DNA from 4 places in the Planococcus sp. APC 3900 genome. Region 3 is predicted to be linked to each of the others. Evidence: riboswitches for the same ligand, from Rfam matches in the RefSeq annotation. Region 3 holds a riboswitch; each other region holds the start of a gene.
The links. Region 3 has a riboswitch for cobalamin ahead of QMA04_RS01005 (acyl-CoA thioesterase). Riboswitches for the same ligand answer to the same signal wherever they lie in the genome.

Region 1 (7,401 bases), 540 kb from region 3:
AACAACTTGAATCCGGCAATTGGAATGACAGGAAATTAACTGCGGAATCAGTGCTCCGGCAATTGTTTGCTGCTAAAAACTGCTGCATTTTTCGACGTTCCCCGGAAGCGGCTTGGATGACGTTGCGGCGGTAATCTGCTTCTCCTAAACACTTGGCTCCGATAACAGCCGATAAGGCATTGACGTTCCAATGCGCTGCCCCTTGCTTCAATTGGCCGATCTTTTCTGCCGCACTGACCACATAGCCGAGGCGCAACCCTGGAATGGCGTACATTTTGGTCATCGAACGGACAATGAAAACATTCGGAAAAGCCGGCAAGAACGGCATAAAGGAAGCCTCTTCTCCAATAAAATCAATAAAAGCTTCATCAATCACAAGTTCACAGTGGTGTTCCAGGCAAATCTGCGCAATTTCCTGAAGGGTGTCGGTGTCCAGTAACGTACCTGTCGGATTATGCGGATTGCAGATGTACAGCGCTGCGCATCCCGGGATTATGTTCCGGACATCTTGAACGGTCAATTGCCAGCCGTTTTCCGGCACCAATTGCAGCGCTTTGATCTGGACATTTTCCGCTTCCAGCGTTTGGCGGTATTCGGAAAATGCCGGTTCGATCAAGACAACCTGCCGGCTCCGATATCTTCTGGCCAGCCAAGTGAAAATTTCAGCTGCCCCGTTGCCTGCAGCGACTTCACCGGCCGCCACATCATGGAATTTGGCAGCTGCCGTACGGAACGGTTCTCCATCGGGATCTGGATAAGAACCGGTCAAACCCAGCATATCGGGCCAAATCTCTTCCAAAAAAGCCGGTGGGCCAAAAGGATGGACATTTTCGCTGAAATCTAAAATCTGTGGCGGCGGGCTGATGCCTGCCTGTTTGTATAAACGAAGTGGATTGGCTCCATGATTAGGCAATTCCAAACAAAATTCCTCCTAAAGCAAATATGATGAAAAAACCAGTGGTGGCCGTCTGCATCTGTCTGACAGCTTCTTTAATGTGGCTTGCTTCCAGTGGATAAACCGGCATACCCATACGTGCACGCTCCGACTCGATTCCACGGTAGCGGTTCAATCCGCCCAGTTCTACACCTAATTGCACGGCTGTCGCCGCCTCCAGCCAGCCGCTGTTCGGGCTCGGATGCTTTGGTGCGTCCCGCAGCCATTCCGCCAAACGCTGACGCATGGTCAGTGATCGTTTGTTAGATGTGAGGATTAAAATCAAAAATCCGGTCAGGCGGCTCGGAATGAAGTTTAGTACATCATCCGCTTTTGCAGAGGCAAAACCGAACTGCTCAAACTCTTCATTTCGGTAGCCGACCATCGAATCAAGTGTATTGACGGATTTATACAGCCACAAGCCCGGAGCGCCGAGCAGAAATGCCCAGAACAGCGGTGCAGTGACACCATCGCTGGTATTCTCCGACACCGTCTCCACGACGCCTCTTGTAATTTCACTTTCATTTAAACCTTCTGTATCCCTGCCGACAATCCAGGACAACTTTTCACGTGCCAGGACAAAGTTTTTATTCGTCAATGGATCGTAGACCTCCATCGCTGCGTCTTTCAGGCTCTTCTGTGCAAGCCCGGAAGCGATCAATACGGCTTCTACAGCAATTCCCAAAAACGCATTTAAAGAATAAGCCCAAAAAACAACCGCGTAAACGAGCAGAAAAATGGTCACAGCAATCGTTCCCAGCAGCCAAAAACCGTTCCGGAAAGCGTTCGGTCCGTGATTCCAGCGTTTGGTCAACTTGCGGATCGCAGTCCCGATCCAGCGGACAGGATGTGGCCAATTGGGCGGATCACCAATCATACGGTCGATGGCCAGGCCCAGCGCAATAGCAATCAGATGCGAAATCATAGGCTTTTCGCTTTCGCCAACTGATACAATTTGAGCGCTTCAATAGTGCATTCGAAAACACCGACGCCGATCAATTTTCCAAGTTCGGTGATGGGGCCGGCATAAGGCAACTCCTCGCCTTGCTGCGTGGCTGCTACCAGGCAGCTGTCAGTGGACGTGCCGGTCGCGATCGTGCCGGTCAGTGGATCTTTGACTTGCTCCTGCTGAAGGGCTTTGGTCTTCGCTTCTGTTGCAGTGATCATTGCCTGGATAAACGCTTCATCGGATAAGATGCCATTGACCAGGATCCAGGTATTGATGGTCCCGACACGCAAGGTGCGCTCTACCGCTTTTGAGACGTCAACGCCGTTTCCAACACCAGCAGTGACAGCAATCACCACTGAGCCGAATGGGCCCTCATACTCTTTAATGATGGCATCTTCCGTTTGGACAGCTGTCATCATCCCTACAGTGTCCGTCGTTTTCAGTCCGCTTTCTTCGATATACTCGGACATTTCCTGGACACTGTTGTTGATGTTGTAAAATGCATCCACATGGCGGTTCATGAAATTGCGGAACCAACCGGAGCCTGCATTGACGACTGCGGATGATACCGTCTTTAACGGAATCGGACTCTGGTAGAGCACCATGTCTTTGGAAATCCGGAAGTCCTTTGCCCGTATGCTTGCCTCACTGGATTCGCGCTCGACGCCCGGCAATAAAGTGATCTGCGGTTTAGGCAGTTCCGGATGCGGGTGGTTGCTGACGCGTGTATGATAGACGGTTTCAATATCTTGTTCCCGAACCACTTCATGCGGTTCGCCGATCCGGACGACCCCTCCTCCATCCATCAGCAGCAATTGATCGCAATACATGGAAGCCAGGTTGATATCATGAAAAATAGAGACAATCGTCAAGTCTTTTTCAATGGCCTGCTTTTTGATGGTATCGAGCAATTCCTTCTGGTGGTTGATATCCAGATGGTTGGTCGGCTCATCCAAAAGCAGGATCCCTGCATCTTGTGCCAGAGCCTGTGCCACGAAGACGCGCTGTTGTTCGCCGCCCGACATCCGATCGATTTGTGTCTGTTCATATTGGCTGATGTCCATCAACCCCATCGCTTCCACAACAGCTTCTTCGTCTTCATCCGACCAGGAAGAAAACCAGCCGCTTTGATGCGGATACCTGCCAAGTGAAACCGTTTCACGAACCGTATGGGCAAAAGCGTGTGCATGCAATTGAGGCAAGACCGCCATTTTCCTGGCCAGTTCTTTCGCCGTAAAATCAGCCATGGGTTTGCCGTCAATCCGGACTTCTCCACCTGCAGCGGGAAGCACTCCACTGATCAATTTCATCAAGGTAGATTTGCCGCTTCCATTGGGTCCCAAAATCCCGAGGATCGAGCCTTTATTGACAGTAAAAGATACGTCGTTGACGATATTCTTCTCGCCATAGCCGCCTGTTATTCCTTTTATTTCAAGCATGGTCATACCCCTCCTTTGCGTTGCCGGAAAAAGATGAATGCAAATACCGGTGCTCCGATAAATGCGGTAATGACACCGATCGGCAATTCCGTCGGTGAGATGATTGTTCTCGACACCAAGTCACAAATGATCAATAACGCGGCTCCATTGATGAACGATAATGGCAGGACGTGGCGATGATCCGATCCCCATAATAAGCGGGTCATATGCGGCACCACCAGACCGACAAAGCCGATGGTTCCGGAAACTGAAACGGCTGCTCCTGTCAGTACCGAACCGCCGATTAAGATGATCATTTTGCTCTTTCTGACATCGACGCCCAAATGTTGTGCGCGTTCTTCACCAAACAGCATGGCGTTCAATTCTCTGCGTTTCAGCCACAAGACGAATGAACCGATCAAAACAAACGGCAGCGCCATCCGTACATATGGCCATCCGCGCATCGACACACTGCCCAGCAGCCAGCCGATGATTTGGCGCAGCTCTTCTCCGGTCAATGCAATCATCAGGGAGATGATTGAGCCCAGAAAAGAACTGAAGATGATGCCTGTTAAAATGACGGTTTCCATTTTCATGGAGCGATCCACCAATTTTGCGAAACTCATCACGGCGAGCATTGTGAGCAACGCCCCGATCATGCTCATGACCGGCAAAGTGAATGGTCCTAAAAATGGGATGGATATGCCAAAAAAGAGCGTCATCACAGCGCCGACTGAGGCACCGGAAGACACTCCCAGGGTGTAAGGATCGGCCAATGGGTTCTTCAGAAGCCCTTGGAACGCAGCCCCGGCAATCGCCAGTGCCGCTCCGACAAGCCCGGCTAAAATAACACGGGGCATGCGGATATTCCATAAAATATTGGCTGCTGCCTCATCCGAAGACGGATTCCATAACACGACGGGCGAAATGGAAACCGTTCCGACCGTCACCCCCAGCAAAATGGCGCCTGCTAAAATCAGCAGCGAGACGCTGTATGCCAGTACATTCTTACTCATTGAACACTTCAGGATAAACAGCTTTCGCCATTTCCATCAGCCCTTCTGATAAACGTGGGCCTGAACGGGTGAGCATGTCCGAATCCAGGTTATAGACAGCATCTTCTTTGACAGCTGTCACTTCCGCAAATCCATTGCGCGATTTGATTTGGTCGACTGCATCTTCGATATAGCCGCCTTCTGTTGTGATGATGACGTCTGGATCAGCTGCAACGACTGCTTCTGCGTCCATTTTTGCCCAGCCTACCAAATCGCCCGCTATATTTTCAGCGTTGATGAGCGTCAACATTTCATCCATGAACGTGCCTTTTCCGGTCGTGTAGATGTCGGGTTCACTTCCGACTTCCAGAAAGACAGTCTTCGGCTCTTCGATTGTGCTTGCCAATTCTTCGATTTCCGCCACTTGGACTTCCATTTCAGAAACGATGCTTTCCGCCTCTTCCATGGTGCCTGTCGCTTGTGCGATCACTGTAATGGAATCGTAGACTTCATCAAAGCTGACGGCATTGTTGACTACAAAGACCTCGAGTCCAGCGTCACGCAACTGCTGAAGCCCAGCGTCGCCAACACCCAATCCCGATTCATGCGCAAGCACCAAATCCGGTTGCAGGCCAATGATTTTTTCCACATTGAATTCCTGGCCGCCGATCTTTTCAACTTGCATCGCTTCTTCCGGATAATTATCAAAATCCGAAACGCCGACTAATTTGTCACCAACGCCAAGTTCATAAGCGATTTCTGTATTTGATGGCACCATCGAAACAATGGCTCCCGGTTCTTCCTCGATCACCACTTCTTCGCCTACTGCATCCGTCAACGTCACTGGAAATTCTACATCCGCAACTTCCGTCGGCGGTTCCGCCGGTGTTTCAGTATCCTGTTCTTCTACGGGCGTCGCCGTATCTCCGCAACCCGCCATCAATACCGCGGCCAATCCTGCGGTTGCACCAAACTTCCAAATCTTCTTCATGAATAAATCCCCCTTGTTGTGTGTAGTGCTTTTTGAACTAATGATTTGTAGTAGCCGATATTCCGTAAAACAGCTACGCTTTCGGGCCCACAGGATGTGGGTCATGCAGCCGGCGCGACAGGACGTCGCGGTGCCAGCTGCCAAGGGCTAGGCGAAGCGAGAAGACAGGTGTCCTTTGCCTGGCTTCTTGCGGGTGCAAATGAGGGAACAGGCATTCCTGGGACCTCATCTGCGACGAGCTTACGCAGGAGCAATCGTCTTCGCTCTACCCAGAGCGTCCGAAGCATTGGGTAAAAGCCAGTTTCTTTAGTTCAACTTATCTAGCAATTTTTATATACGATATAAATAATTTCTCAAATGATTCAGATGCAGAAAGTTTGAAGAAATCTCCTTGAGAACACAAAATCCCCCGCAGCAAACTGCGGGGGATGGAAAGGACGCCATAAAAAAGCATGCGCATCCAGCCTTTCCTCGCAGGCGTTTGGGTGTGTCGTCATAAAGGCAGGTCTCCTGGCTTGTGGTCTTCGGTTTCTGCACCTTCCCAAAGCATTGCTTCAGTGGCATTTTGCAGATTCCTCTCACATACAGTGGCGGGACCGCGCCGGAATTAAACCGGCTTCCCTTTTAACTCATGTTCTTAGACATAAGCACCTTTATGAATGGTTCTCATATTCTGTTTCTTCATTTCATCCCGCTTCTAAAAGCGATAGATTCATTGATTGAAGTTTCTCTTTATTATACACGTAAACGTTTGTCTGTCTCTTACATTTTTTCCGGAGCTGCGACGCCGACTGTCTTCAACGCGTTGGCCAAGGTTGTTTTCACAGCCATGATCAATGCCAGACGGGCACCGGTCAATTCCGGGTTAGAGGCATCCAAGACTTTGTTGGCATTGTAGAAACTGTGGAAATTAGATGCCAATTCATGAATGTATGTCGTGATTCGGTGAGGTGCACGCTGCTTGGCTGCATCCGCAATGACTTGCGGGAAATCACCGATTTTCTTCAGAACATCGATTTCTTTTTCAGAAGTCAATAAGTTCAACTGGTCTTCTGAAACCGTCAATCCCTGTTCTTCTGCCTGACGCAAAATCGAAGAGATGCGGGCATGCGCATATTGCGAATAAAAGACCGGGTTTTCATTGGATTGTGACACAGCCAAATCCAGATCGAAATCCATATGCGTATCGCCGGAACGCATGGCGAAGAAATAACGCACAGCATCCAAGCCGACCAATTCGACAAGCTCGCGCATTGTTACTGCTTTACCCGTACGTTTGCTCATCTTCATTTTTTCGCCGTCTTTGTACAATTGCACCATTTGGATGATGCTGACTTCAAGCGTGTCGCGGTCATAGCCAAGTGCTTCAATCGCCGCTTTCATGCGCGGGATATAGCCGTGGTGATCAGCTCCCCAAACATTGATGAGCTTTTCGAAGCCACGCTGCAATTTATCTTCATGGTAAGCGATATCGGGCATCAAATACGTATATGTACCGTCATTTTTAATCAAAACACGGTCCTTGTCGTCACCGAACGTTGTCGAACGGAACCACGTTGCTCCGTCTTCTTCAAAAACATGGCCATTGGCACGCAATTTAGCTAAAGCTTCATCAATCTTGCCGTTTTTGTAAAGAGACGATTCAGAATACCATACATCGAATTTCACACGGAAATCCGCCAGATCCTGCTGCAATTTCGCCAATTCCACTTTCAATCCGTGCTGGCGGAATTCTTCAAAACGCTCTTCATGAGTCATGCTGACAAATTTGTCGCCATGTTCCTGTACCAACGCGTCCGCAATATCTTTAATATCCTGTCCGCGGTAGCCATCTTCCGGCATGCTGTCGCCTTGGCCAAGTGCTTCAAAATAACGGGCTTCTATCGACAATGCCAAATTATTGATTTGATTGCCGGCATCGTTGATGTAGTATTCGCGTGATACGTCATATCCTGCAAGGTCCAATACATTGCACAGCGAGTCGCCGACTGAAGATCCGCGGGCATGGCCCAAATGCAGGTCGCCTGTCGGGTTGGCTGATACAAATTCCACTTGGATGCGTTCGCCTGCACCTGCAGTTGAACGGCCGTAATCCGCTTTCTGGTCGAGCACGG
Region 2 (7,401 bases), on a different contig from region 3:
TGAGATCGGAACTGATGCATCAACCGCTGCCTTACTGCCGGGGACCATTCCAATAGAAGGTAGTTCCCGGCGGATTCGACCGATTGGTCTGCAATCAGCTGAATGATTTGCTGTTCGTACACCGCTTCTACATTCCGGTGCCATTGCAGGTGCGAAGTATTGCCGCGCCCGCGGCCCGATGTATAGGTAAACCAGCCTTCGGTCGACCATTTGCGCAATAGCCGTGTCGTCTGCTTGCTGCTCAACTTGAGCACAGCGGCAATCTGCGCTTGCTTAACGTCACCTGTTGGGACAGCCTGCCATAATGATAAAAGAGTCTTTTCCATGTTTCCTCCTGTTAAAAGTGGACATTATTTTTAAAATTGTCTATTTTTAGTATCTTTCGTCTAGTTTAATATACATAAGACAAAGGAGGCTGACAAGATGAAATGGAAAGACTATACACAAAATATCAAAGTACGTTTAATCACTTCATTTTTCAACCGGGCAGTTTCATCTGCAGTTATGCCTTTCATGGCTTTGTTTTTTGCGCAGGAAATGAATAAGGTGTGGGCGGGAACTTTTTTGATCGTTACCGTCTTTATCGGATTTTTCGTCAATATGGTCGGCGGCTATATTTCCGACCGATTTCCACGCAAACGGGTACTGGTGATAACGTCTTCACTGAGCGCTGCCATGTTTCTGCTGATGTCCATCAGCTTATTGCCAAACGGCAAATGGATTGGTTTATTCGCAATTGCATACGTTAGTTTCATCATAACCAACAGTTTGGGCAGACCGGCGATGCACGCCATCATCATCGACTCGACAACCCCGGAAAACCGGAAAGCAATCTATGCCATCGATTATTGGATGATCAACCTGTCGATGGCGATTGGGGCAGCACTAGGTGGCTTGTTGTATCTCAATCATCAAATTGAACTGTTTATATTATTGACACTCACGGCGGCGAGTCTGCCTATCGCTTACCAAATCTGGTTGAAAGATGAACGTGTCCAGACCTTGAAAAAGCAGCATTCGAATGTCGTAATCGATTTGCTGCAGAATTACAAAGTCGCATTTCGGGACAGGCCTTTTGTTAAGGTGGTGATTGGTTCCATGTTCATTTTCTCAGCAGAATTTTCATTGAACAGTTATATTGGCGTCCGTCTGGCGGAAAGCTTTGATGCTTTCACTATTGGGGATTTTGAAGTGGCAGGGGTTCGGATGTTGAGCTTATTGAATATACAAAATATGCTGCTGGTCGTCTGCCTGACATTCATCGTCAATAAATTCACTGATCGTTTTTCCAAACAGCATGTCCTATTGACGGGCCTATTGCTATACAGCGTCGGGTATGTGACGATTACATCAGCGAATAGCTGGTACTTGTTGCTGCTGTTCAATTTCATCGGCACTATAGGCGAACTGGTTTATTCGCCGGTCCGCAATGCAGAAATGGCCAATATGATACCGGAAGACAAACGGGGTTCGTATTCCGCTTTTTCCAACATTTCGTTCAGCGGAGCAGATTTGTTGGCGCGCTCGACCATCATCATCGGAGCTTTTCTTATTCCGACCATGATGTCCGTCTATATCGGCGTCTTGCTGATGATCGGCACACTTCTTGTTTACACCGGATTGTTTATCAGAAAGCCTAAAAAAGAACAAGTGCCCGAACCAAAAATTGTTTAAACACAAAACAGTAGGAGGAGAATAGCTATGATCGTCAGAAAAGCAGTTCCTGAGGATGCCTTTCAATTGGCGGAACTCATGAAGCATGTAGAGGATTCTGATCTTATGCTGTTTGAGCCAGGAGAACGCAAGACTACAGCTGAGCAGTTGGAGAAACGCCTTGACGCTATGGGAGAAGATTCAGTGGTGTTGATTACAGAAGAACAAGCTGAATTAACCGGCTATTTGTTTGCAATCGGCGACAGCGTTAAACGCAAGCGGCATTCAGTCTACATCGCAGTTGGTATTCGGCAAAGCGAACGTGGGAAAGGGAGAGGCACAGAGTTGTTTCAAGCTTTGGATCAATGGGCTGACGCGAAAGGAATTCGTCGCATTGAATTGACCGTGCTTGAGCATAACAAACCAGCTATTGGGTTATATAAAAAACTAGGCTTTGAAATTGAGGGGCTGAAGCGTGATTCCGTATGGCTGGAGGAACGCTATGCCAATGAATACTATATGGCAAAACTGCTGTAGCAGACAAAGGAAACTCTCTAATCGGCCGTTTTTTTAGACCAGGCAGAAAGTTTTATTTTGTTTTAGGCGCAATCTTTCCAATAACGAAAAGCAAACACTTTTAAATAGGTTTTTGTATATTTTTTCGTGGTTTTCCTATATTTTCAGATGTAATAATTGTAAACTGAGGATATGGTTTTGTAAGGAGTTGTATAAATGCAGTCATTACTTTTTTTCTTTCTTGAAAACATGGCGTTGATCATCGCATTGATGTATCTCGCTTTAAAAGCGAAGGAATTATTATTCCCCAACTTGACCGAATCAACGCTTTTATTGGCACTCAGTATTTTATTCATGGGATTTTTGACTTTTTCAGTGATGTATAATCCTTACATTCATGAAGGCATGCGGCTTGATTTAAGGGAAGTGCCCCTTTATTTCATTTCCTATATTGGCGGTTGGAAAGTAGGGATACTATCTGCAATCTTTCCATCTATATACCGCTATTCACTGGGCGGACCTACAGCGATAGCTGGAATTTTACAGACGGTGATTTTGCCGGTCATCATCGGCAGCCTGTTCCGCAATAAAAAAACAGTCAATAAATTTTTTGCCATTTTGGATATCAAAAAAATGCTTCTCGGTTTGTTGGTTTTCGAAGTCCTCAAATCAGTTTCGATGCTATTGACTACACCTTCAACTGTGCCGATCACCCTTTCAATGCTGTTTTTTGCCATGGTCGCTGTTTTGGCAATGGGCTTAATTGCGAACGGTGAAAATCACCATATACTTGTCCGCAAAGAACTGGAATTTTATTCTAATCAGGATCCCATGACACAACTGCCGAATATGCGCTTTTTTAAGAATAAAACGCAAACCTTGGTGTCCCAGTATGTACCCATCGCTATAGTTATGCTCGATGTCGATTATTTCAAAACTTATAATGATACGCATGGCCATCAAAAAGGCGATGCTGTGCTTCGGTCGATTGGCCAGCTGTTGAGGGACCATACACGAAAAAAAGATTATGTGGCACGGTATGGTGGGGAAGAATTCATTTTCTGCATCACGGATCCTTACGATGACAATGAAGTGATGAGGATCGCTGAAAAAGTCCGTGACCAAATTGAACAATATCACTTTGAAGGTGAAGAGCTCCAGCCTGAAGGCAAATTGACGGTATCCATGGGCGTATCTTTGAATTCCTATCATAAAACTTTGGACCAGCTGATTGATGAAGCTGATCAAGCTTTATATCAGTCCAAACGTGATGGCAGAAACCGAGTTACTGCTTTCGCAGAAAAAAAAGAAAAAGAAGTTGAAGAGGTATTTAATTAAAGACAGCTTCAGCAAGATGGCCGCATTGCATTTCAGCAACGGCTTTTTTTTATGAAATGAACTGTTGAAACGAAACATAGCAGGTTGCCAAACCGGGTAGAGGAGAGAAAGGCAAATCAATCAGTATGGAATGCGGGATGGGGGTGTATTGGTGGAACACGATATGCAACAAGGAATGGACAGTCTGGAAGCCATGGTCATTGTAGTGCTGTTTTTGGCATTTTTATTTTACCCATTAGCCGCTGCTTTAACGAGCCTGAAATTCAGGCCATGGCCGCTGTACCGCTGTTTTTTATGGGGCTTCGGTATTTTTTCTATTGCTCTGGTCATTACAGGTCCGCTGGCGGAATTTGCACAGGGAAATTTCGTTGGCCATATGTGGACCCATCTATTGCTTGGCATGCTGGCACCGCTCTTGTTGGTTCTTGCGATGCCGATGAAGCTGCTCTTGAGGTCGTTGCCTGTTCCATTAGCGAGAAAAGTATCCTGGCTACTGAAAAGCAAGCCATTTCAGCTGTTGAGCAATCCCATTACTGCGCTGATTCTAAATATTGGTGGGTTGTATGTATTATACCTGACCAGTTTGTTTGAATGGATGCACCAATCCTCAATTGTTTACCTGATCGTCCATCTACACGTATTTTTGGCGGGCTACCTGTTTACGGCATCCATCATTTACATCGATATTACAGCTCACCGACTCAGTTTTCTTTTCCGTTCAATTATTCTCATCGTCTCATTGGCCGCACACAAAATTTTGGCTAAAAGAATCTATGCAGATCCGCCGGCTGGTGTACCGGGAGATCAAGGGGAGGCAGGAGGGCAGGTGATGTACTATGGGGGCGATTTCGTCGAGTTGGTCCTCATCATCATTCTTTGCTACCAATGGTATAAAGCGACGGCACCTCGGAAAAGTGAGTCGGTGGAAGAAGGATAGCGGTAACGTTTCCCATGCTAATTAGGGCTTCACGGCCACTTCGGCTTTTCCTGGTGTCTAGCTCCAGCGGCCAGCTCCTCGGGTCATAAGCCACTCTGGCTGTGCGGCAAAGAGCGCCGCTTCGCCAGTGCGTCTTATGCCTGTCAGAGCTAAACGGCTGCCTTCGCTTTTCTTTTTTCCCCGGCAAAAGCTCTTGTTTTGGGTTAAACTAGAGGTAAGCGTTTGGATTCGAATAATCTGCACCATTACATAAAATCGAATGAATTTGAGCATCACCATTATTAGGAGGCAATTCATGAATAGTTATATTGTTATGCAAGGAGATACGTATCAGGAAGAATGTGCGGCGGGTATTCTTTGGACGCCGCAAGTCGACAAATCAGGCATGGTGCCCCATTCTTGGAACCGCATGCAGGAATTGAAAAAAGGCGATCTCGTCTTTCATTACGTCAAAGGATTTTTAGTGGCGATCAGCCGGGTACGGGAAGATTTCCATAAAGGCACAAAACCGAAGCAGGCAGATGAGCAGGGAGGCAGCGAACCTGCATTTATCGCACGCACAGCTTATCGCGAATTGGATGTTCCGTTATCGATCAAGGGGTCTTTTCAGGAAATCGAGCCGTTGCTGCCAACTAAATACTCGGCTTTTCAGGAAGATGCCAACGGCAATTCAGGCTATCTCTATCCCTGCAACGAAGAGCTGGCGATGAAATTTCTGGAATTGATCAGTTCTTTGAATGTTTTTACGTTGGAAATGGAGCAGTTGGAATTATCGATGGAAGTGATTAAAAAGACCGCGCATAATCCATTGCTTAGCCTGATCGCAGAAGCTGAACTGGAAATCAAAACGAAAATGCGCAGAGGCAAAGAGCAGTTCCGGGAAAGCCTGTTGCCGCTTTGGAACGGGGAATGTCCGATTTGCGGCATCGCCATTGAAGAGGTGCTGACAGCGACCCATGCGAAACCGTGGAAAGACAGTTCAGATTCAGAGCGTTTGGATCCGTTCAACGGCATTTTGCTTTGCGCCAACCATGCATCGCTTTATTCTGCAGGCTATATCGCATTCACCGGAGGCGGCCGCCTCCACATTTCAAGCCGTATTCCGGAGGAAGACTATCCAGTCTACAGATTGCGGAAAAACTTGAAGGTTCCCGTGTCAGCCGAGCATGCGCCTTATTTAAGATGGCATAAACGAATTGTTTTTGCAGAGCCAAGAAAAGTGAAATTGATGACAAACCAGGAATAATTGAATTTTGTTATGTCTTTGGTTGTCTGAACTGTGCTACACTGAAAACAAGTGAATAATCATGCAGAAAAAAGGTGCTGATTCGTCAGCATAACAGGGAACCCGGTTAGATTCCGGGGCTGTTTCCGCAACTGTAAGTGCGTATGAAATAAGAAAATGCCACTGTTCAAACGACCTATGTCAATTGAACGGGAAGGTTCTTAGAGTAAAACGATGCACAAGCCAGGAGACCTACCTTTTTTTGAACGTATTTTTACTCTTCGGAAGATAAGGGAATCATACGGCAACCTTTCTATTTTTGACTGCTGGAGTATGTCTCTGAATAGCTATGGCGCCGCCCTCTTTTTGAGGGCGGCTTTTTGTTGTTTTCGGGAGCGTTCAATGCAGTGATTTTCACCCACATAAAAAAAGAGGTGAAAAGATGAAGAAAGACATGCGTTACTTGTGTTATCCGTTTATGCGCGAATCAGCTGCGACCGTCGACTTTGAAATCAGAACGGATTCACTGACGACACGTATTGGCGAAGCGTTGTCGCTGGTAAAAGAAGTGGAGGCTGTTCAACGGGATCTGCAGATTCTCCAGCCAAAGGTTTATCATCTGAATGGTTCAGTCCGAGGGAAGCTAGCAGTTAATGAAGAAGATTTGAATGAGTTAAGTGCTATGTATGATTATTATGTAAACTTTATTGGTGAGAAAATCGGTAATTTTGTCTTGCCGCAAGGGACTCAAGCAGCTTGTGTGTTGCATGTATGCCGGAGCGAAGCGAAAAAATCTGTCCGTGCTTTGCATAAGGTCAGCCTGGAACGGGATGTACCGGAAATCCTCTTTGATTATGCAAATCTATTGGCGAACCTGCTGTTTACGATGGCTGTCTATGTCAATCAGCAGCAGGGAGTAGAAGAAATTCCGTTTATCAGCAAATCCTATCCAACTAGACCCAAAAAGAAAGAAGTGGCCAACAATTAATGAAAATTACTTATTTTAAATACCTATCCATTGGAGCATTAGCATTCACACTCACCGCATGCCAATCGGAAACATCCGACACAGAAACAGCAAGCGAATCTGAAAAGCAAACAAGTTATACGGTAACAGATGATTTGGATAACGAATTGAAATTTGAGGAAGTGCCTGCCACTGTCGTGTCATTAATACCGAGCAACACCGAAATCCTCTATGAAATCGGAGCAGGAGAAAAAATTATTGGCGCTACGGATTATGATAATTATCCAGCTGAAGCAGCTGAAGTTGAACGTGTGTCCGATTCTGTGGTTTTTAATGCAGAGCGCATCATTGAATTGGATCCAGATGTTGTCATCGGCTATTCAACAGGTGGGCCTACGGGCTACGAAGAATTAGAAGCTGCAGGCATCCAAGTTTTTGTTATCGAATCGGCTGAATCCTTTGAAGATGTCTACGGCGACATCGAACAGATTTCTACGGTCATGGGCCTTGAAGATAAAGGGGAAGCAGTAATTGGCTCCATCCAACAGCAAATTGAGGAAGTTCAGGAGAAAGTGTCCGACGTAGAAGAGAAAAGGCAACTGTATGTTGAAATCAGCCCATCTCCTGAAATCTACACCACCGGCCAAAAAACGTTCCAGCAGGAAATATTAGATCATGCCAATGTTGAAAACCTGTTCGGCGATCTGGAAGGATGGCCACAGATTTCTGAAGAAGAAGTCATTCAACGGAACCCGGAAATCATTG
Region 3 (7,401 bases):
CAGCACGTGGCGTGCACGGCGGTAATAATCGTACGTGTTGTGGTCCAGGTCAGGCGCTGTCACCTTAAATTTGAAGTTCTTCTTCTCTTCCGCATATTCAACGGCGTAAAGGGGATCGATGCCATCTGTCGAACCGCCGATTTTGGCGGTCGATGAGTTTGGTGCGACCGCCATCATCCAACCGTTGCGGACACCGGTCGATGCAACTTCCTGCTGCAGCTTGTTCCAGCGTTCACTGCTGTAGTTCCGGCGTTCAAAGTACTCGCCTGTATGCCATTCAGATTCTGCAAATTGACTGAAGGCTCCTTTTTCTTTAGCTAGCTCCATCGAAGCGCGGATGGTCTGGTAGGCAATTTCCTCGTACAGCGTATCCCCAAACTCGACGGCTTTTTCCGTTTCCCAATGGATGCCTTCAAGTGCCAAGAGATGGTGCCAACCGAAAGTTCCTAATCCTCATTTCTATTCAATAAAGGTCGTAAGCCTTTATCCGTTCTCTTATGAACTGCTGCATGTCACCATGCAGATTAGACTATATCACGTTCCTTTTTTAAGGAACCCCTGCTTTTCCACTATCATAAACTTATAGTGTACTCTACTCCCTTATCTCCTATGAGGAGTGGTTTCGATAGTCGTTAGGCTTTTATACCTCAACTGTTTTATATAAATAATTTGGGAAATTATCGTTTTTTAGTCTAGCTCGGATAGTAGTACGCTTAATCTCGGTTAATTTTGTACATTCAGATATGCTTAGATAGCAAATTCCATCAACTAAGATTTCTTTTCTATGAGGCATATTTTTTTTCATACTTTCCACAGCCAACTTAGGCTTAGGAACTCCTTTATTACTTGAAACCCATCCGCTTATACTTTTTTCTTTATACAGCTGCCTTCTTATTTCTTTCCAGTTACTTACATGAGTTCTCCCGAAAAAAGAATTTTTTTCTCCTGTTTTTAAAGAAGCTTTTTCTGAGAGTAGCTTTTTAACTTCCTCAGAGTGGCTTCTCCCATAAAAATGGTTTCCACTTCCTGTCATTTTTTCTGATTTGAGTCTTCGCTCTGCTTCAGAAAATAGCCGACCTTTTGTTCCTGTACCACCTAAAGTTAAGTTATATCCGTGAGCAAAACTGTTATATTTCATGACATAATATGCCTCAAGAGTATAAAGTTCTTCTTGGGTGAACTTTTCATTTTCTTCTATTACAGTGAAAACAAAAGCTTCTTCTCCGTACTTATTAAAACTTTTTTGAAGGTGATCGTTTTTGTGTCTATTTTTTCTTAGTTCAGAAAAGTGACAAATTTTCCGCCTATTTAAATTTACAGTTTCTCCGATATAATACTTACCCGTTACGTTATTTAAAATCGAATAAATTCCCTTCATTATTTTGTCCTCCTTTCCTTTAGATTCAATTGAGATAATTTAGCACGGGATTGTCTCGTCTGAGAGTTTCCCCGTTTAACAGGGTTTTCTTAAAGGGTTACCCCCTTAAGCCACTGGATACTCAATGGCGCGATATTTTTTATTCGTGGCATCGGCCTGTCCGACGGAAATCGTATTTAGGTCGATGACGTTATCCAGCATGCGCACCTGAACCCGTATCACCCGCTCCAACACGTCCGCCTTGACCGCTCTTGGCAAGTTGATGGAAGACAAATTACAGACAACGAAATCACCCGGTTTGCGGACCATGACAAGGTTGCCGTCTTCATCCGTATATTCTTTCATGATGGTTGTCGCTGACATGTTCTGCATGATTTCCGTACACAAATTACTGCAGTAAATCGACGTCAGCCCTCTTCCTCTTGTGTGCTTGTTCGGGTTCTGGCGGTTGACCTCGTCCCGGTAGAACATATAAGGTGTGCCGGTTTCCAGCTGCGACACCATGATGCGTGCCATGATTTCCATCGCGCGGTAGGTTTTGCGCGGCAATAATGGATGATCCACAGCTTCCTGGTATTTGTCGCTGAAGTATTTTTCACCGGTTTCATCGTAAAAATCTTCAAGCCCAAGCGCATTGCCGTTTTTATCTGTCCAGCCCATCACTTGCTTAATCTGATGCGGACAGAACGTATGCCATTCGCCGATGCTGCGGCCGTTTTCGTCTTTTTCCTGCAGCCGCTCCATAAACAGGTCCGGAATCGACACGCCGGTGAAAATATCGTGCGCTTTGCGGCGCTCGTCGCCATTATTGGTTTTCAAATCCAGGAATCCGTTCATGATGTCTTTGTGGAAGACATCCAAATAAATCGCCACTGCACCTTGGCGCTGTCCGAGCTGATCGACACTGACCGCTGTATCGTTGACCAAACGGATCCATGGCACAACTCCTGAAGAATTGCCTTTGAATTTTTTGATATCCGATCCTAAAGCCCGAACTTTCCCGTAATAGATCCCGATGCCACCGCCGTCTTTGCTGAGGCGTGCGATATCCCAGTTGTTCAGATAGATGCCGTCCAGTGAATCATCGACAGTATCAATAAAACAGGAGGACAATTGTCCGAAACTTTTACCGGCATTCGATAAAGTCGGCGTGGCTACTGTCATATACAGCTGGCTCATTGCCCAGTAAGCTTCTTTCACCAACTCGAGGCGATGCTCTTTTGGTTCGTTTTGCATCAACGTCATCGCAATGACAAGAAAACGCTCCTGCGGAAGCTCATATAATCTTCCTTCATAGTCTTTTGCTAAGTAGCGGTCAGCCAACAGGAACAAGCCGATGTAGTTGAACAAAAGATCCCGTTCCGGTTCGATGTCCTCACCCAATAAGATGATTTCCTCTTTCGAATAAGCCGCAAGAAGCTCTCCTGAATAAATGCCGATCCCTGTCAGCTTTTCAATAAGGCGATAGAAGTCGCCATATTTCTGGGAAGCGGAAAAGTTGCGGCTGTCTCCAGCTTTTTTGTATAAGTCGCCAGCATACAATTCTGCTGCGGTGTACGTCCAATCAGGCTCGTCCATCGTGATACGGTTCAGCGCATACAACAAGGACTGCTCTCCTTTTGCCTGCTCAGCTAAGTTCGCTGTCCGCTCCAATAGTTCTCGCGTATCTAGTCCATATACATCTGTTGCCCGCTGCAGCGCTCTTTCCACTGTCTTTATTTCTGTTTCTTCGATTTTCATGTTCATATCAACACAACTCCTTTGCGTATTCGTTCACTTTCATGCGGCGCTCTTTGCGATCTTGGGCGCTTTTAAATAGTTTTTCTTCGGCAGCCGTTTCCGGAACTACACCGCTCACCGGTGTCGGCTTGCCATCGCTGTCGACTGCCACCATTGTCAGAATGGCTGTAGTCGTCAAACTCCTTGTGCCTGTTTCGATTTGTTGGCATTCAGCTTTAACATACACTTCCATAGATGTTCTGCCTGTTGAGATCACCACTCCCTCCAAAATAAGGATATCCCCAACTTTTGCCGAAGATAGGAAATTCACCGTATCGATCGAAGCGGTCACAACTGCTTTTCCGCTATGCCTCATGGCTGTAATGGCGGCGATTTCATCTATGTACGCCAATACGGTGCCGCCGAATATGGTCCCCATGTGGTTGGTGTCCGGGGGTAGGACCAATCGTGTCTGAATGGTTCTGGCCACCCCTGCTGCTAATGGTTTTGTCATGAGTATCCATTCCTCCATCTCTGATATACAAGAAAAAACCCCATCCTCTCAGGGAGGATGGGGTTTAGATACGCAGAATATCGGATGGGAAGCAGAATACAGCTATCCCATGCATAATACCTTCGTTATCCCTCTCAGCTCCCGGAGAAGATCATAAACTCATAACGAAGGCAGGTCTCCTGGCTTGTGCGTCATCCTCTGCTATCTCCTTCCCGTCCGTTGGACAGTGGATTGCGATAGTTCGTCTGCACTTACAGTTGCGGGAACAGCTCCGGAATTTCACCGGATTCCCTATTAAGCCTTTTCAGGCACCTTCGTTATCGGTTCTACTATATATAGTGAATAATTTTAATCAATCACTAAATATTGTATTCATACACTATAAATCACTTTATTGCCTTTGACAAGAACTTCTTCATTCCTGCCGTTAAGTCAAAGTTTCAGTCAGTCGTCAAATAACGCTTCAAGGCTTGTTTCACCGTGCCCATCGTCGTCAATTGGCTAAAGTCCACACGCGCTTCAATCGCTTTTAATGCGAGTTCGGGACGGATTCCCGTGAAAATCAGTTTGATTCCGAGCAAGCGCATAATGTGGTCGATTCTATAAAGAAATTCTGCCACGACATTATCAATATTGTAGATGCCGGACACGTCAATAATAAGGCAATGCAGATTTTCTCCTTGAATTTTTTGCGGAATGATATCAAGAAGCAGATGGCTGCGATCCCCATCTACTGAACCTACGAGCGGCAAAACTGCCAAGCCATCAATAATCGGCACGATGGGAGTTGATATCTCATTTTTTAATTGCATTAGATCTCGTTCAGTTTTCTTCTGCGTCGTAATGTCGCGGATAGTGGACTGGATTGCGACCGTTTCTCCATATTGGACCGGGTAGCAATACAGTTCGACATCGGCTTGAGTTCCGTCAAAACGCTTAACAGTAGTCTCAACCAATTCTCCAATGGTGCGATCCTCCATGCCTGTACGGATGCGTTTCGCAATGAATTCTTTGTAATCATCCGTAAACACATCCACGATGTTTGCACCGATAAGCGTATCCTTATCGGCTTTGAAGAATTCCGATCCGGGCTGATTTATATATAAGACTTTCTGATTCGAATGAATAATGGTTGTTTCATCGGAATACTCCGTGATTTGTTGGTAAATTTCTTCTTTTTCTTTAATGCCCAAGGGTCTTTCAGGTACTGCATTTAGCATTTTCTTTCACTCCTTTTGACTAAGAAACTGCCAGTTCCTCTATTCTACACTTTTTCAGAAAAACTTTCAGTCGCGGCAAAAGCCTCAAGATTTCTGAATGATTCTTTTCTTTACAGTTCTATTTCAAATCTTGTAAAGGAAAAATATTATGTTATGATAATAAGCTGTGATTTTAACATATTTTTAGATGCCGTTTTTGGAAATACGCTACCTTAAGGTTAGAGTTATTGGAGATGCACGATGAAACAAGTAACAGGAAACGCTTTTCACTACGGCTGGGTCATTATCGCGATCGCGGCCTTGTCTCAATTTTTCTCTGGTCCCGGACAAACTTATTCGAATTCAATTTTTATCGATTATTATATAGAAGATTTTGGCTGGAGCCGTTCCACGGTTTCCGGTATCTACTCGGCTGCGACATTGACGGCAGGATTCCTGTTGTTTTTCGTCGGGCGCCTGATTGACCGAAACGGCTCACGTAAAATGGCCGTTGCCGTATCCGTCGCCCTTGCCGTCGCCTGCTTTTTCAACAGCTTCGTAACAAGTCTCGTCATGCTGTTTATCGGCTTCTTTTTTATTCGCTTGTTGGGCCAAGGCTCTATGGCACTTATATCAAGCTCACTCATTCCGCAATGGTTTGTCAAAAAACGGGGCCGCGCCATCAGCATTGCCGCAATCGGCGGCTTAGTCAGTTCTGCCGCTTTTCCCCTGCTGAACGTTTGGCTGATCGAGTCATTCGGCTGGCGCAGTTCATGGCTGATTTTAGGAATCATCATCATTGTTTGCTTTACGCCGCTTGCTCTTTTCCTCATTCAAAACTCTCCTGAAGAAATGGGCTTGCTGCCGGATAACGGCGCTGCGCTTAAGGCGGAGCCTGAAAAGAAACTCATAAAAGAAGTCAGTTGGTCAGTGAAAGAAGCTTCAAAAACCCGTGCTTTCTGGCTGTTGCTGCTATGTGCAGCCATCCCGGGCATCGTCAATACCGGTTTGACCTTCCACCTGGTCTCCATTTTCGCTGAAAAGTCCCTGTCTCTTGAAACTGCAGCCGGCATTTTAAGTTTAACGGCATTGATCGGCTTGCCAGTCACTTTCATCACAGGAATTCTGCTGGAAAAAGTAAAAGTCCAGTATATGCTGACACTGGTATTTGCAGGCGAGCTAGTGTCGTTATTTCTTCTGCAGAAAGCTGATTTTTTGGCGACTGCCATGGTCTTCGGATTGGTCTGGGGCGTCAGCATGGGAATCGAACGGATTGTCATGGCTGTTGTCTGGCCCAATTATTTCGGCCGTAAGCACATCGGCAGCATCAGCGGCATCTCGATGGCGATGGTCGTCACGGGATCTGCGCTCGGTCCGTTGCCGCTCGGCATCGCTTTCGATTTATTCGGCGGCTATACCGAAATCCTCTGGGCATTGATGATTTTCCCGATTTTCGGTATCGTGGCAGCTTTGCTGGCAGACCCGCCGAAAAAAGAAGCTTCCATCCAACAACCCGTTGCCAAAGAAATAGAAGGACCTGCAGAAAACCCATTACTCGCGGAGTAAAGGGTTTTTTCAAAAAGGAATAAAGGGCAAAAAAAAGGTTGCCCATTTGGACAACCTTTACCTTGCTATTTATGCATCGACCCATTGAGAAGCTATTTCTTTCTCTGTTTTTGGTTCGTCGGCTTTTTTATTGGTTTTGCTGGTGTAAGGCTTAAAACTATTGGCTTTATTGGCTCCTGCTTTCCAGCGCGTCCATCCTTTTTTGCCGGTTCCCTGGCCTGTACCGCTTTTCGCTTTTGCTTTTGCTTTGCTCATTATAATCACTCCATTACTGCTACGATGATGTACAGCTTATCACATCAAGGCTCAGAGTGAAACAGAAATGTTCGTTTACGAACGGGCAAGCCCTTTTTTCAATAGCTCCAGTTCCAGTTCATAGTTTGCAATCGACTCTTCCACAGCCAAGTTTCTGGCGAAATGTTCGATCCAATTTCTGATAGTTACGGTCATAAGGATTTTCAGCAAATGGTACAATTCCTTATTCCCTGACACATTCAGCTTGTCCACATCAATAAGTCTGCTGATTGTGTTGAATTCCTCTTCAGACTCTTCTTCATTGACGATTTTGATGAATTTTGTTTCGACTTGTTCTGTCATATTCAATAGGACATTCCGTTTAAAGTCTAGAAGCTCATCTTCGTTCACAGTGGAAATATAAAACTCCCTGATCGTCTGGAATAAATCTCCGCTGTTTTTTTCCAGCGTCGCCTTAAAGAGCCGTTTGCGCCTGGCAGTATAGCGATTCAACAAGTAGAAGTACAAATCTTCTTTTCCTTCAAAATATTGATAGAAACTTCCACGGGAAATTCCGGCTGTTTTGACGATATTGGCTATGGAGGCTTCAGACAAAGAGGCATTCGAAAATTCCTGCTGTGCCGCTTCGATCAATAGCTGTTGTTTTTCTTTTGGCAAATTATAAAAGGTCAGTTTTGGCACTTTTCTCTTCCTCTCAATCGGTCTGTGCTATCAGGTCCACTTAGGATAAAGTTATTCGGCAAATGAAAACGTTCTTTATCAATCAAGAT
Region 4 (7,401 bases), 110 kb from region 3:
TGGGACGAAACGGCGCAGGAAAAACGACGACGATCCGGATGATTCTCGGGTTATTGCAGCAGGAAAGCGGAAGCATCGAATGGGGAGGAAAGTCATTCTCACGGAAAGAAGTCAAACTGGGCTATTTGCCTGAGGAAAGAGGGCTTTATCCGAAGATGAACATGATGGACCAACTGGTTTATTTTGGCCAATTGGAAGGCATGAGCAAGCGTGCTGCAAAGCAGGAGGCGATGAAATGGATTGAACGATTGGAAATAAGCCAGTATATCAAAAAAGACACAGGAGATTTATCGAAAGGAAACCAGCAAAAAATTCAATTGATCGCTGCGCTTATGCATGATCCGGATTTGATTATTTTGGATGAACCTTTCAGCGGACTTGATCCTGTTAATGCCCAAATGTTGGAGCAGGTGATAGAAAGTCTGATTCAAGAGAAAAAAACCTTAATCTTCTCAAGCCATCGAATGGAGAGCGTTGAATCATTTTGCGATCGGGTCTATTTGATGAAGCAAGGCGAGGTCGTGCTTTCAGGATCCATCTCGGATATCAAGACCCAATACGGATTTAAGTATGTAAATATCGAATCTACCCAGCCCCTGGAAGAATATTTGATGGGCTTGCAAACTGAGTTTATAAAAAAGGGGAAAGAATATCAATTACAGGTAAAAACCATGGATCAAGGGTTATACCTCATCGAAAAAATAAAAAGCTTGGTTCCGATTCGGAAAATCGGCATCGCCGATCCATCATTAAACCAAATCTTTATTGAAAAGGCAGGGGATTGAGATTGAGAAATTTTTATCTGGTCTTTAAACAATCTTTTCGGGAAAGAGTGACTTCGAAGTCCTACCTTACGACAACGTTTGCGTTGATTCTGATTTCCATATTCGCCATTTCATTGCCCAGCATCTTGGAGAATTTTGCGGATCCGAAAGAAGAAATGGTGGTTGTATCCAATGCCGCCGATATAACTGTCTCGGAACTGGAAAAGCAATTGACCGATTGGGAGTGGAAAGAAGGGGCACAACAGCAGATAGAATCTTTGAAAAAAGAAGCGCAGGAAGGAAAAATTGCTGGCTTATACCTAATTGATGACAATGCCAGCAATTATTCTGTGACCTATTTTTCCAAATCGAATGACGTCGCTTTAAATTCGTCTCTGTCCCAGTATCTTCAGGCGAAGAATACGCAAAGAATTGCCGATAGCAACGGTATGTCGGAAGCGGATCAACAGTCCTTGTTCGTTCCGGTTGCCATGGAAAAAGGACAATTCACTTCAGAGAATGAAGTATCGGTGTTTGTGATTTACTTGATGCTGATGTTCATTTTGATGGCAGTTATGATGTATGGCACAACGATTGCAACCGGCGTCGCCTCAGAAAAAGCTTCACGGGTCATGGAAGTAATGGTGACAAAAGTAAACCCGCTGGCGATGATTTTCGGTAAAATATTCGGAATCGCTTTAGCAAGCCTCATGCAGTTCGCCGCTTTCTTTGGATCTGTTGCGTTGTACTTGAAATCAGGGCTTGTGGAACCCGCACAAAGTTTAGGGAATTTTGACTTGAATCTATCGGCGCTGACAGCCGAGCATTGCGTGTACTTCTTCATCTTCTTTTTATTGGGGTATTTATTATATGCTTCTCTATATGCGGTGTTCGGTTCCATGGTCAGCCGTCCTGAAGAACTGAACGGAACGACGATGCCAATTTCTATTCTCTTGATGGTCAGTGCTTTCTCGGGAATCCTTTTTGTCATGGATGACCCTGCATCAACGCTATCCAAGTTCATGGCAACATTTCCGTTTACCTCACCATTCAATATGATTATTCTGATCATGAAAGACGCTGCATCATTTGGGGAAATCGCTCTATCCATCGGCTTGCTGGTGATCACCACCTTTGCATTCGGTTATTTTGCAGCAAAAGTCTATCCGAAAGGCATCCTTCACTTCGGAGAAAATTTGAAACTGCGTCAGCTTATTATGAGGAAGTCATAAATTGCTTCTCTGGTTGTGTTTGCAAAAACGCGCTTTTGCGGTAAGCTAAATGAAAGAATAATTGAATAACCGTAACAGGTGCCCTTCGGGGAGAATAGGGAATGAAGTGAAAATCTTCAGCGGTCCCGCCACTGTAACGGGGAGTTTTACAGATTTGCCACTGGAGATTGGTCCGGGAAGGCCTGTAAAACGGTGATCCGGAGCCAGGAGACCTGCCTGCTTACGTTCTGCTGATAGATCATGGAAAAGTCTTTAGTTTATTTGTTCACGCAAATAAACTGGAGGCTTTTTCTTTTTAATTCAGAAAGGGGAAGAGAAAGATGAATTTATTGCAGCAAACAATGGAGCGTATTCAAGGGTTGGACCAGGAAATGGTGGGAAAAGCGCGGGAGCGTGTGGACAGCCTGATCAAGCCGCCGCACAGTCTCGGCAAGCTGGAAGAGCTCGCTGTGCAATTGGCTGGAATTTCGGGAGAATTGTATCCAGAGTTTGATCGAAAAGCGATTATCGTGATGGCTGCCGACCACGGCGTTTATGAGGAAGGGATTTCTTCCAACCCGCAGGAAGTGACATATGCGCAAACGATGTTCATCGCAAAAGGCATCACCGGAGTCGGAGTTTTGGCGAAAACAGCGGGAGCGGAAGTGGTCACCGTCGACATCGGCGTTAAAGGAGACTTTCCGAATGATGCAGGGGTGATCGGCCGGAAAATCAGGCAAGGCGCAGGCAATATTGCGACAGGGCCGGCGATGACGATAGAAGAAGCGATCCGCTCGCTGGAAACGGGGATTGCCATTGCAGAAGCGGAAATCCAAAAAGGCGCCAATCTGCTGGGGACCGGCGAAATGGGCATCGGCAACACCACGCCAAGCACCGCCATTTTATCGGTGCTTGGAAACATTCCATCTGAAGAGATTACCGGCAAAGGTGCAGGAGTCGGCAGTGGAGGAATCTCGCATAAAGCCCAAGTCATTAAGAAAGCGATTGAAACGAACCGGCCGGATAAAGACAATGCCATCGACGTTTTGGCCAAAGTCGGTGGACTGGAAATCGGCGGCATGGCAGGTGTCATGATCGGAGCGGCAGCAAACCGCGTGCCGGTTGTACTGGATGGGTACATCTCCACCATTGCGGCGCTGATAGCGGTGTCGATCGAACCGAAAGTGAAACATTACCTGATTGCTTCGCATGCAAGCGCTGAACCGGGCGGGAAAAAAGCAAGTGAATTGCTGGGCATCCAGCCGGTGCTGCATATGGAGATGTGTTTAGGTGAAGGGTCGGGCGCCGCTTTAGCATTCCCACTTGTAGATGCGGCCTGCCGGATAATGAAAGAAATGGCCACGTTTTCGGAAGTTGGCCTTAAGATTTGATGAAGAGAGGAGAAAAAGATGTTTACTGAAGAAGAAAAAAGAGGTGTATATAAAGCAATTTACACTAGAAGAGATATTCGCAGCTTTTTGCCGACGCCTGTCCCGGAAGAACTGATCACCACTATTCTGGAGGCTGCACACCATGCGCCGTCCGTAGGATTCATGCAACCCTGGAATTTCATTATCGTATCTTCATCTGAAACAAAAGAAAAGCTGGCCTGGGCCGCAGATAAGGAGCGGCGGGCACTGGCCATTCATTACGAAGGGGAGAAAGAAAACAAGTTTCTCGGATTGAAAGTAGAAGGCATAAAGCAGGCGCCCGTAACGATTTGTGTAACTTGTGATCCGACAAGAGGCGGCTCTCATGTCCTGGGGCGCAATTCCATTCCTGAAACAGACGCCTTATCCACGGCCTGTGCCATCCAAAATATGTGGTTGGCTGCCTGTGCAGAAGGCTTAGCGATGGGCTGGGTAAGCTTCTATAAGAAAAACGACGTCCGGGACATCCTGGACATTCCGCCGCATATCGATCCGATCGCCCTTCTGTCGCTCGGTTATACGGAAGATTATCCTGATAAGCCAATTCTGGAAGCAGCGGGATGGGAAAAAAGACGTTCGTTAAAAAACCTGGTTTTTGAGGATATATGGAGTGGGAATTAGAGCTTTTATAAGTAATGAAACAGCTGATGATAAAAAAGAAAAGCCATTTAAAAAGGGAAAACTTTTTCAAAAGTTTTCCCTTTTTTATAGACAGTTATATCACTTAATGATATATTATTTTCAGACATATCACAAAGTGATATAAAGGAGTGGGAATATGAAATCATTAGAGCAGCTGACGGATTCCGTTTTTTACATTATGGCCGCTTTCACAACACCGAGGCACGGCTACGCAGTAATGAATATAGTGGAGGAGATAACGGATGGAGCGGTAGTGATCGGACCGGCATCCCTGTATACGATCATTAAAAAGCTGACAAATGAAGCGTATATCGAGCTTTACGAAGATGCGGATTCCAGGCGCAAAGTCTATATGCTGACAGCTTTGGGAAGAGAAGTCTTAAAGCAGGATATTGAACGAAGAAAAACGATGGTCCAATTTGCGGAAACAGGATTACAAGGAGGAGAAGCCTGATGAGAAACAAAAAATACATGATGTCCGGTGGATTAGCATTTTCAGAACAAAGTGATTTGGAAAAATTGCGGGAAAAGGCGGCGCAGGGCTGGAATGTTAAACGCTTTAAATTTATGGGATACCAACTGGAAAAAGGCGCACAGGAAGACGTGATTTTCAGCATCGATTATCGTGATTTTAAAAAAGGCGAAGAAGAGGAATACTTCGAGATGTTTGAAATGGCTGGTTGGAATCATGTCAGTTCAAATGCCGGCATCCATTTGTTTAAAGCCTTGCCGGGCACAAAGCCGATCTACAGTGACAAAGAATCGTCTGTCGATAATCTGGTCCGCCAGCAAAAGCCCTTAATTTCCATTTCCATCGTTTGTGTATTGATCACAATCATCAGTTATGTACTGTCCCAAATGGGTCCGGATCTCGTTCAAACTGTTTTTCATGTGCTGTTTCTCAGCTTTGTGGTGCTTACTTTCCCGGTATTGATGACCGCGGGTGCCATCACATTTCAGCTATGGAGAGCAAAACGCGTTCACGTATAGAAAAAATGGATGTAAACATAAAAAGAACAGGCAACGCGTATCCAATCGCGTCTCCTGTTCTTTTGAAGTTGGAACTGTATTGTTTACTGATTGACTGGACCTTTATTGATTTCCGTCAGTGCAGAATTGACTTCGAAAATCTTGGCATGGACCGGTGAAATGCCAAACCCGGCTAAGCGCTTAGTATGCATATCTACGTATTTTTCAGCGGTCTCTTTTGTTTGGAAAAGATATATACCGCCGGCTTCCTTTGTTTTCGGGTTTTCAGTCCAAATCTTCCACAGAAAGCCCTTTTCCTCGTTGATGCTTTTCGCCAGTTCTGTGAACGACTCTGCCATTTCATCTCCGAAAGGGCCATCCATCTTAAAATCTACTTGAAGAATATATGCCATGGTGTTTCCTCCTTATTTTGTAGCTGGTGTGAAATACGATTCCCCTAAAATTTCATGGGCCTGATAATGGCCAGGGGCGAGTTCTTTTTCAATAAATGCATTTATCTCTGCTGATTCCACATCGTACATCACTTCAATTTCCTTGGAAAACAGCAGTTGTTCTTTTTCCAGCAGCTGAGAAAGTGCAGGTTGCGGTTTGGCTTGCAGGTCTTCCTGATTCAGCACTTGCTTCAAGCCGTCCACATAGGATTCGAACGGCCGACCGCCGACAAGTTTGACGCCTTTGTTGTCTTCATTGACCATGATGATGGAAGGGAAGCCGCGGGCACCCAAACTTCTGGCCAGTGCAAAATCTTCATTCAATGCCTGCTGTCCGGCTGGTTGTTCCGCCTGCTGCACAATGGTTTGACCATCAAGGCCCATCTGATTGACGATGTCGATCATAACGGAAGCCTCTGAAATGTTTTGGTTGAATGCGAAAAGGGCTTCTCTTGCGCGCCGCAAGTATTCATTCGCCTTTTCTTCGCTATGGACATCCTGAATCACCTTGAAGACGCGGGAAGGAGGATAAGACGACTGGACAGGATTGTCGATCATCAATGTTCCGTCAATCGGCATTCTTGAATGGTCGCCGACTTCTCTCCAATGGCCTGCGACGTCGGCTGGCTTATAGATGCCATTTGCAGGATCAATGGGCCCGTCATGCCACTTCTCTAGCAAGCCGCCCATAACGGTCTGGGAGTTGAAATGTTCACCGTACTGTTCTGTGAATCGGCGCAACACCGGTTCGATGGCCCAGCAATGGGAACAGATTGGATCTGTTACATAATAAAGGGTAACTGATTTTTGAGGCTTGCTGAAATCAATGAGTCCGGTTTCCTCTTCTTCTGCAACGCCGCAAATGCCTGTTTCGATATCGCACATCAGATTGTTATTTTTCATTTTTATTTCCTCCTCTTGAATTGGCTATGACTGAGTGTTTTCGGTTAGCTTATTTGCTTTACAATTCGATCTTAAGCCATAATGAAAGCAATCAACACCAATAGTTCCGGTGATTTGTCGCTTATGCAACACATTCCGGAAATTGTCGGAAAAGGAGTGAAAGGCGAATGACGCAAACCAAGACGGACCCACGCGTGATCCGAACCCGTAAATTGATTATGGATTCCTTCATCACGCTTTCAGAAGGAAAAGAGTTTAAGGATATTACGGTAAAAGACATCACAGCCGAAGCCATGATTAACCGGGCGACGTTCTATTACCATTTCGAGGATATATACGATTTATTGGAGAAGGCCTTATCGGAAGTTTTATTGGTGAATCTGGATTCAGACACTTACCGGCACGATGAACTGAACGAAGAAACGTTCGTCAAAATCTTCGAAGCGGTCACCAATTTTCAAACCTCCCTCTCGAACCGGTGCCACCGGGGATACGAAGATACCATCGCCCGGATTATACGGGAGCAGCTCGAAGTCCTGTTCCATAAACTATTGGTGAAGCAAAAGGGAATCGGGCAAGAAGGAGCCCTTAAAACTACTGCGGTCATGCTCAGTTGGGGAATCTACGGGGCATCGGTGGAATGGAAAAGGAACAGCCAAGCCTCTCCGGAAGAATTCATCAAAGCGGCTGTCCCTTATATCGAGCATGGCATTCATTTTAATAAGTAAGGAATGAAAAGTGGGGAGGCGATGGGATGGCAAGCATCCAGGACGTTGCCAGAATAGCAGGCGTCTCTGTTGCGACTGTTTCGCGTGTATTGAACAATCATCCATATGTGAAAAAGGAAAAAGTGGAAGCAGTGGAAAAGGCTATTGCAGAAACAGGATATATCCAAAATATCAATGCCATCAATTTGAAAAAAGGCAAAACAAACCTGGTGGGTGTGGTGCTGCCCATCGTGGATCATCCGTATTTTTCGCAATTGATACAAGGGATTTCCCAATCAGCGGCAGATCAGCACTATAAGCTG

Region 1: linked by a shared signal. The riboswitch ahead of QMA04_RS03740 (ABC transporter substrate-binding protein) and the one ahead of QMA04_RS01005 (acyl-CoA thioesterase) in region 3 are both predicted to bind cobalamin.
Region 2: linked by a shared signal. The riboswitch ahead of QMA04_RS07040 (hypothetical protein) and the one ahead of QMA04_RS01005 (acyl-CoA thioesterase) in region 3 are both predicted to bind cobalamin.
Region 4: linked by a shared signal. The riboswitch ahead of cobT (nicotinate-nucleotide--dimethylbenzimidazole phosphoribosyltransferase) and the one ahead of QMA04_RS01005 (acyl-CoA thioesterase) in region 3 are both predicted to bind cobalamin.

What each region holds. Positions count from the first base shown of each region.
Region 1 covers NZ_JASDCT010000001.1:744,668-752,068, reverse strand. Annotated here, with positions in the region: gene QMA04_RS03760 (pyridoxal phosphate-dependent aminotransferase) at 1-919, opposite strand, end outside; gene cbiB (adenosylcobinamide-phosphate synthase CbiB) at 906-1,859, opposite strand; gene QMA04_RS03750 (adenosylcobinamide amidohydrolase) at 1,856-3,322, opposite strand; gene QMA04_RS03745 (FecCD family ABC transporter permease) at 3,325-4,317, opposite strand; gene QMA04_RS03740 (ABC transporter substrate-binding protein) at 4,310-5,287, opposite strand; cobalamin riboswitch at 5,771-5,957, opposite strand; gene argS (arginine--tRNA ligase) at 6,050-7,401, opposite strand, start outside.
Region 2 covers NZ_JASDCT010000003.1:38,766-46,166, forward strand. Annotated here, with positions in the region: gene QMA04_RS07010 (ABC transporter substrate-binding protein) at 1-326, opposite strand, end outside; gene QMA04_RS07015 (MDR family MFS transporter) at 424-1,674, shown strand; gene QMA04_RS07020 (GNAT family N-acetyltransferase) at 1,702-2,190, shown strand; gene QMA04_RS07025 (GGDEF domain-containing protein) at 2,386-3,507, shown strand; gene QMA04_RS07030 (cytochrome c oxidase assembly protein) at 3,659-4,444, shown strand; gene QMA04_RS07035 (HNH endonuclease) at 4,740-5,690, shown strand; cobalamin riboswitch at 5,745-5,943, shown strand; gene QMA04_RS07040 (hypothetical protein) at 6,112-6,657, shown strand; gene QMA04_RS07045 (ABC transporter substrate-binding protein) at 6,657-7,401, shown strand, end outside.
Region 3 covers NZ_JASDCT010000001.1:204,888-212,288, reverse strand. Annotated here, with positions in the region: partial or broken gene QMA04_RS01020 (ribonucleoside-diphosphate reductase subunit alpha) at 1-453, opposite strand, end outside; gene QMA04_RS01015 (GIY-YIG nuclease family protein) at 641-1,378, opposite strand; partial or broken gene QMA04_RS01010 (ribonucleotide reductase N-terminal alpha domain-containing protein) at 1,502-3,124, opposite strand; gene QMA04_RS01005 (acyl-CoA thioesterase) at 3,126-3,611, opposite strand; cobalamin riboswitch at 3,764-3,942, opposite strand; gene QMA04_RS01000 (PAS domain S-box protein) at 4,052-4,831, opposite strand; gene QMA04_RS00995 (MFS transporter) at 5,072-6,376, shown strand; partial or broken gene QMA04_RS00990 (DUF3934 family protein) at 6,500-6,631, opposite strand; gene QMA04_RS00985 (TetR/AcrR family transcriptional regulator) at 6,707-7,312, opposite strand; gene QMA04_RS00980 (GTP pyrophosphokinase) at 7,300-7,401, opposite strand, start outside.
Region 4 covers NZ_JASDCT010000001.1:311,478-318,878, forward strand. Annotated here, with positions in the region: gene QMA04_RS01565 (ABC transporter ATP-binding protein) at 1-785, shown strand, start outside; gene QMA04_RS01570 (ABC transporter permease) at 788-1,996, shown strand; cobalamin riboswitch at 2,056-2,230, shown strand; gene cobT (nicotinate-nucleotide--dimethylbenzimidazole phosphoribosyltransferase) at 2,317-3,366, shown strand; gene bluB (5,6-dimethylbenzimidazole synthase) at 3,385-4,026, shown strand; gene QMA04_RS01585 (PadR family transcriptional regulator) at 4,184-4,501, shown strand; gene QMA04_RS01590 (DUF2812 domain-containing protein) at 4,501-5,037, shown strand; gene QMA04_RS01595 (monooxygenase) at 5,121-5,429, opposite strand; gene QMA04_RS01600 (DsbA family protein) at 5,442-6,371, opposite strand; gene QMA04_RS01605 (TetR/AcrR family transcriptional regulator) at 6,539-7,099, shown strand; gene QMA04_RS01610 (LacI family DNA-binding transcriptional regulator) at 7,126-7,401, shown strand, end outside.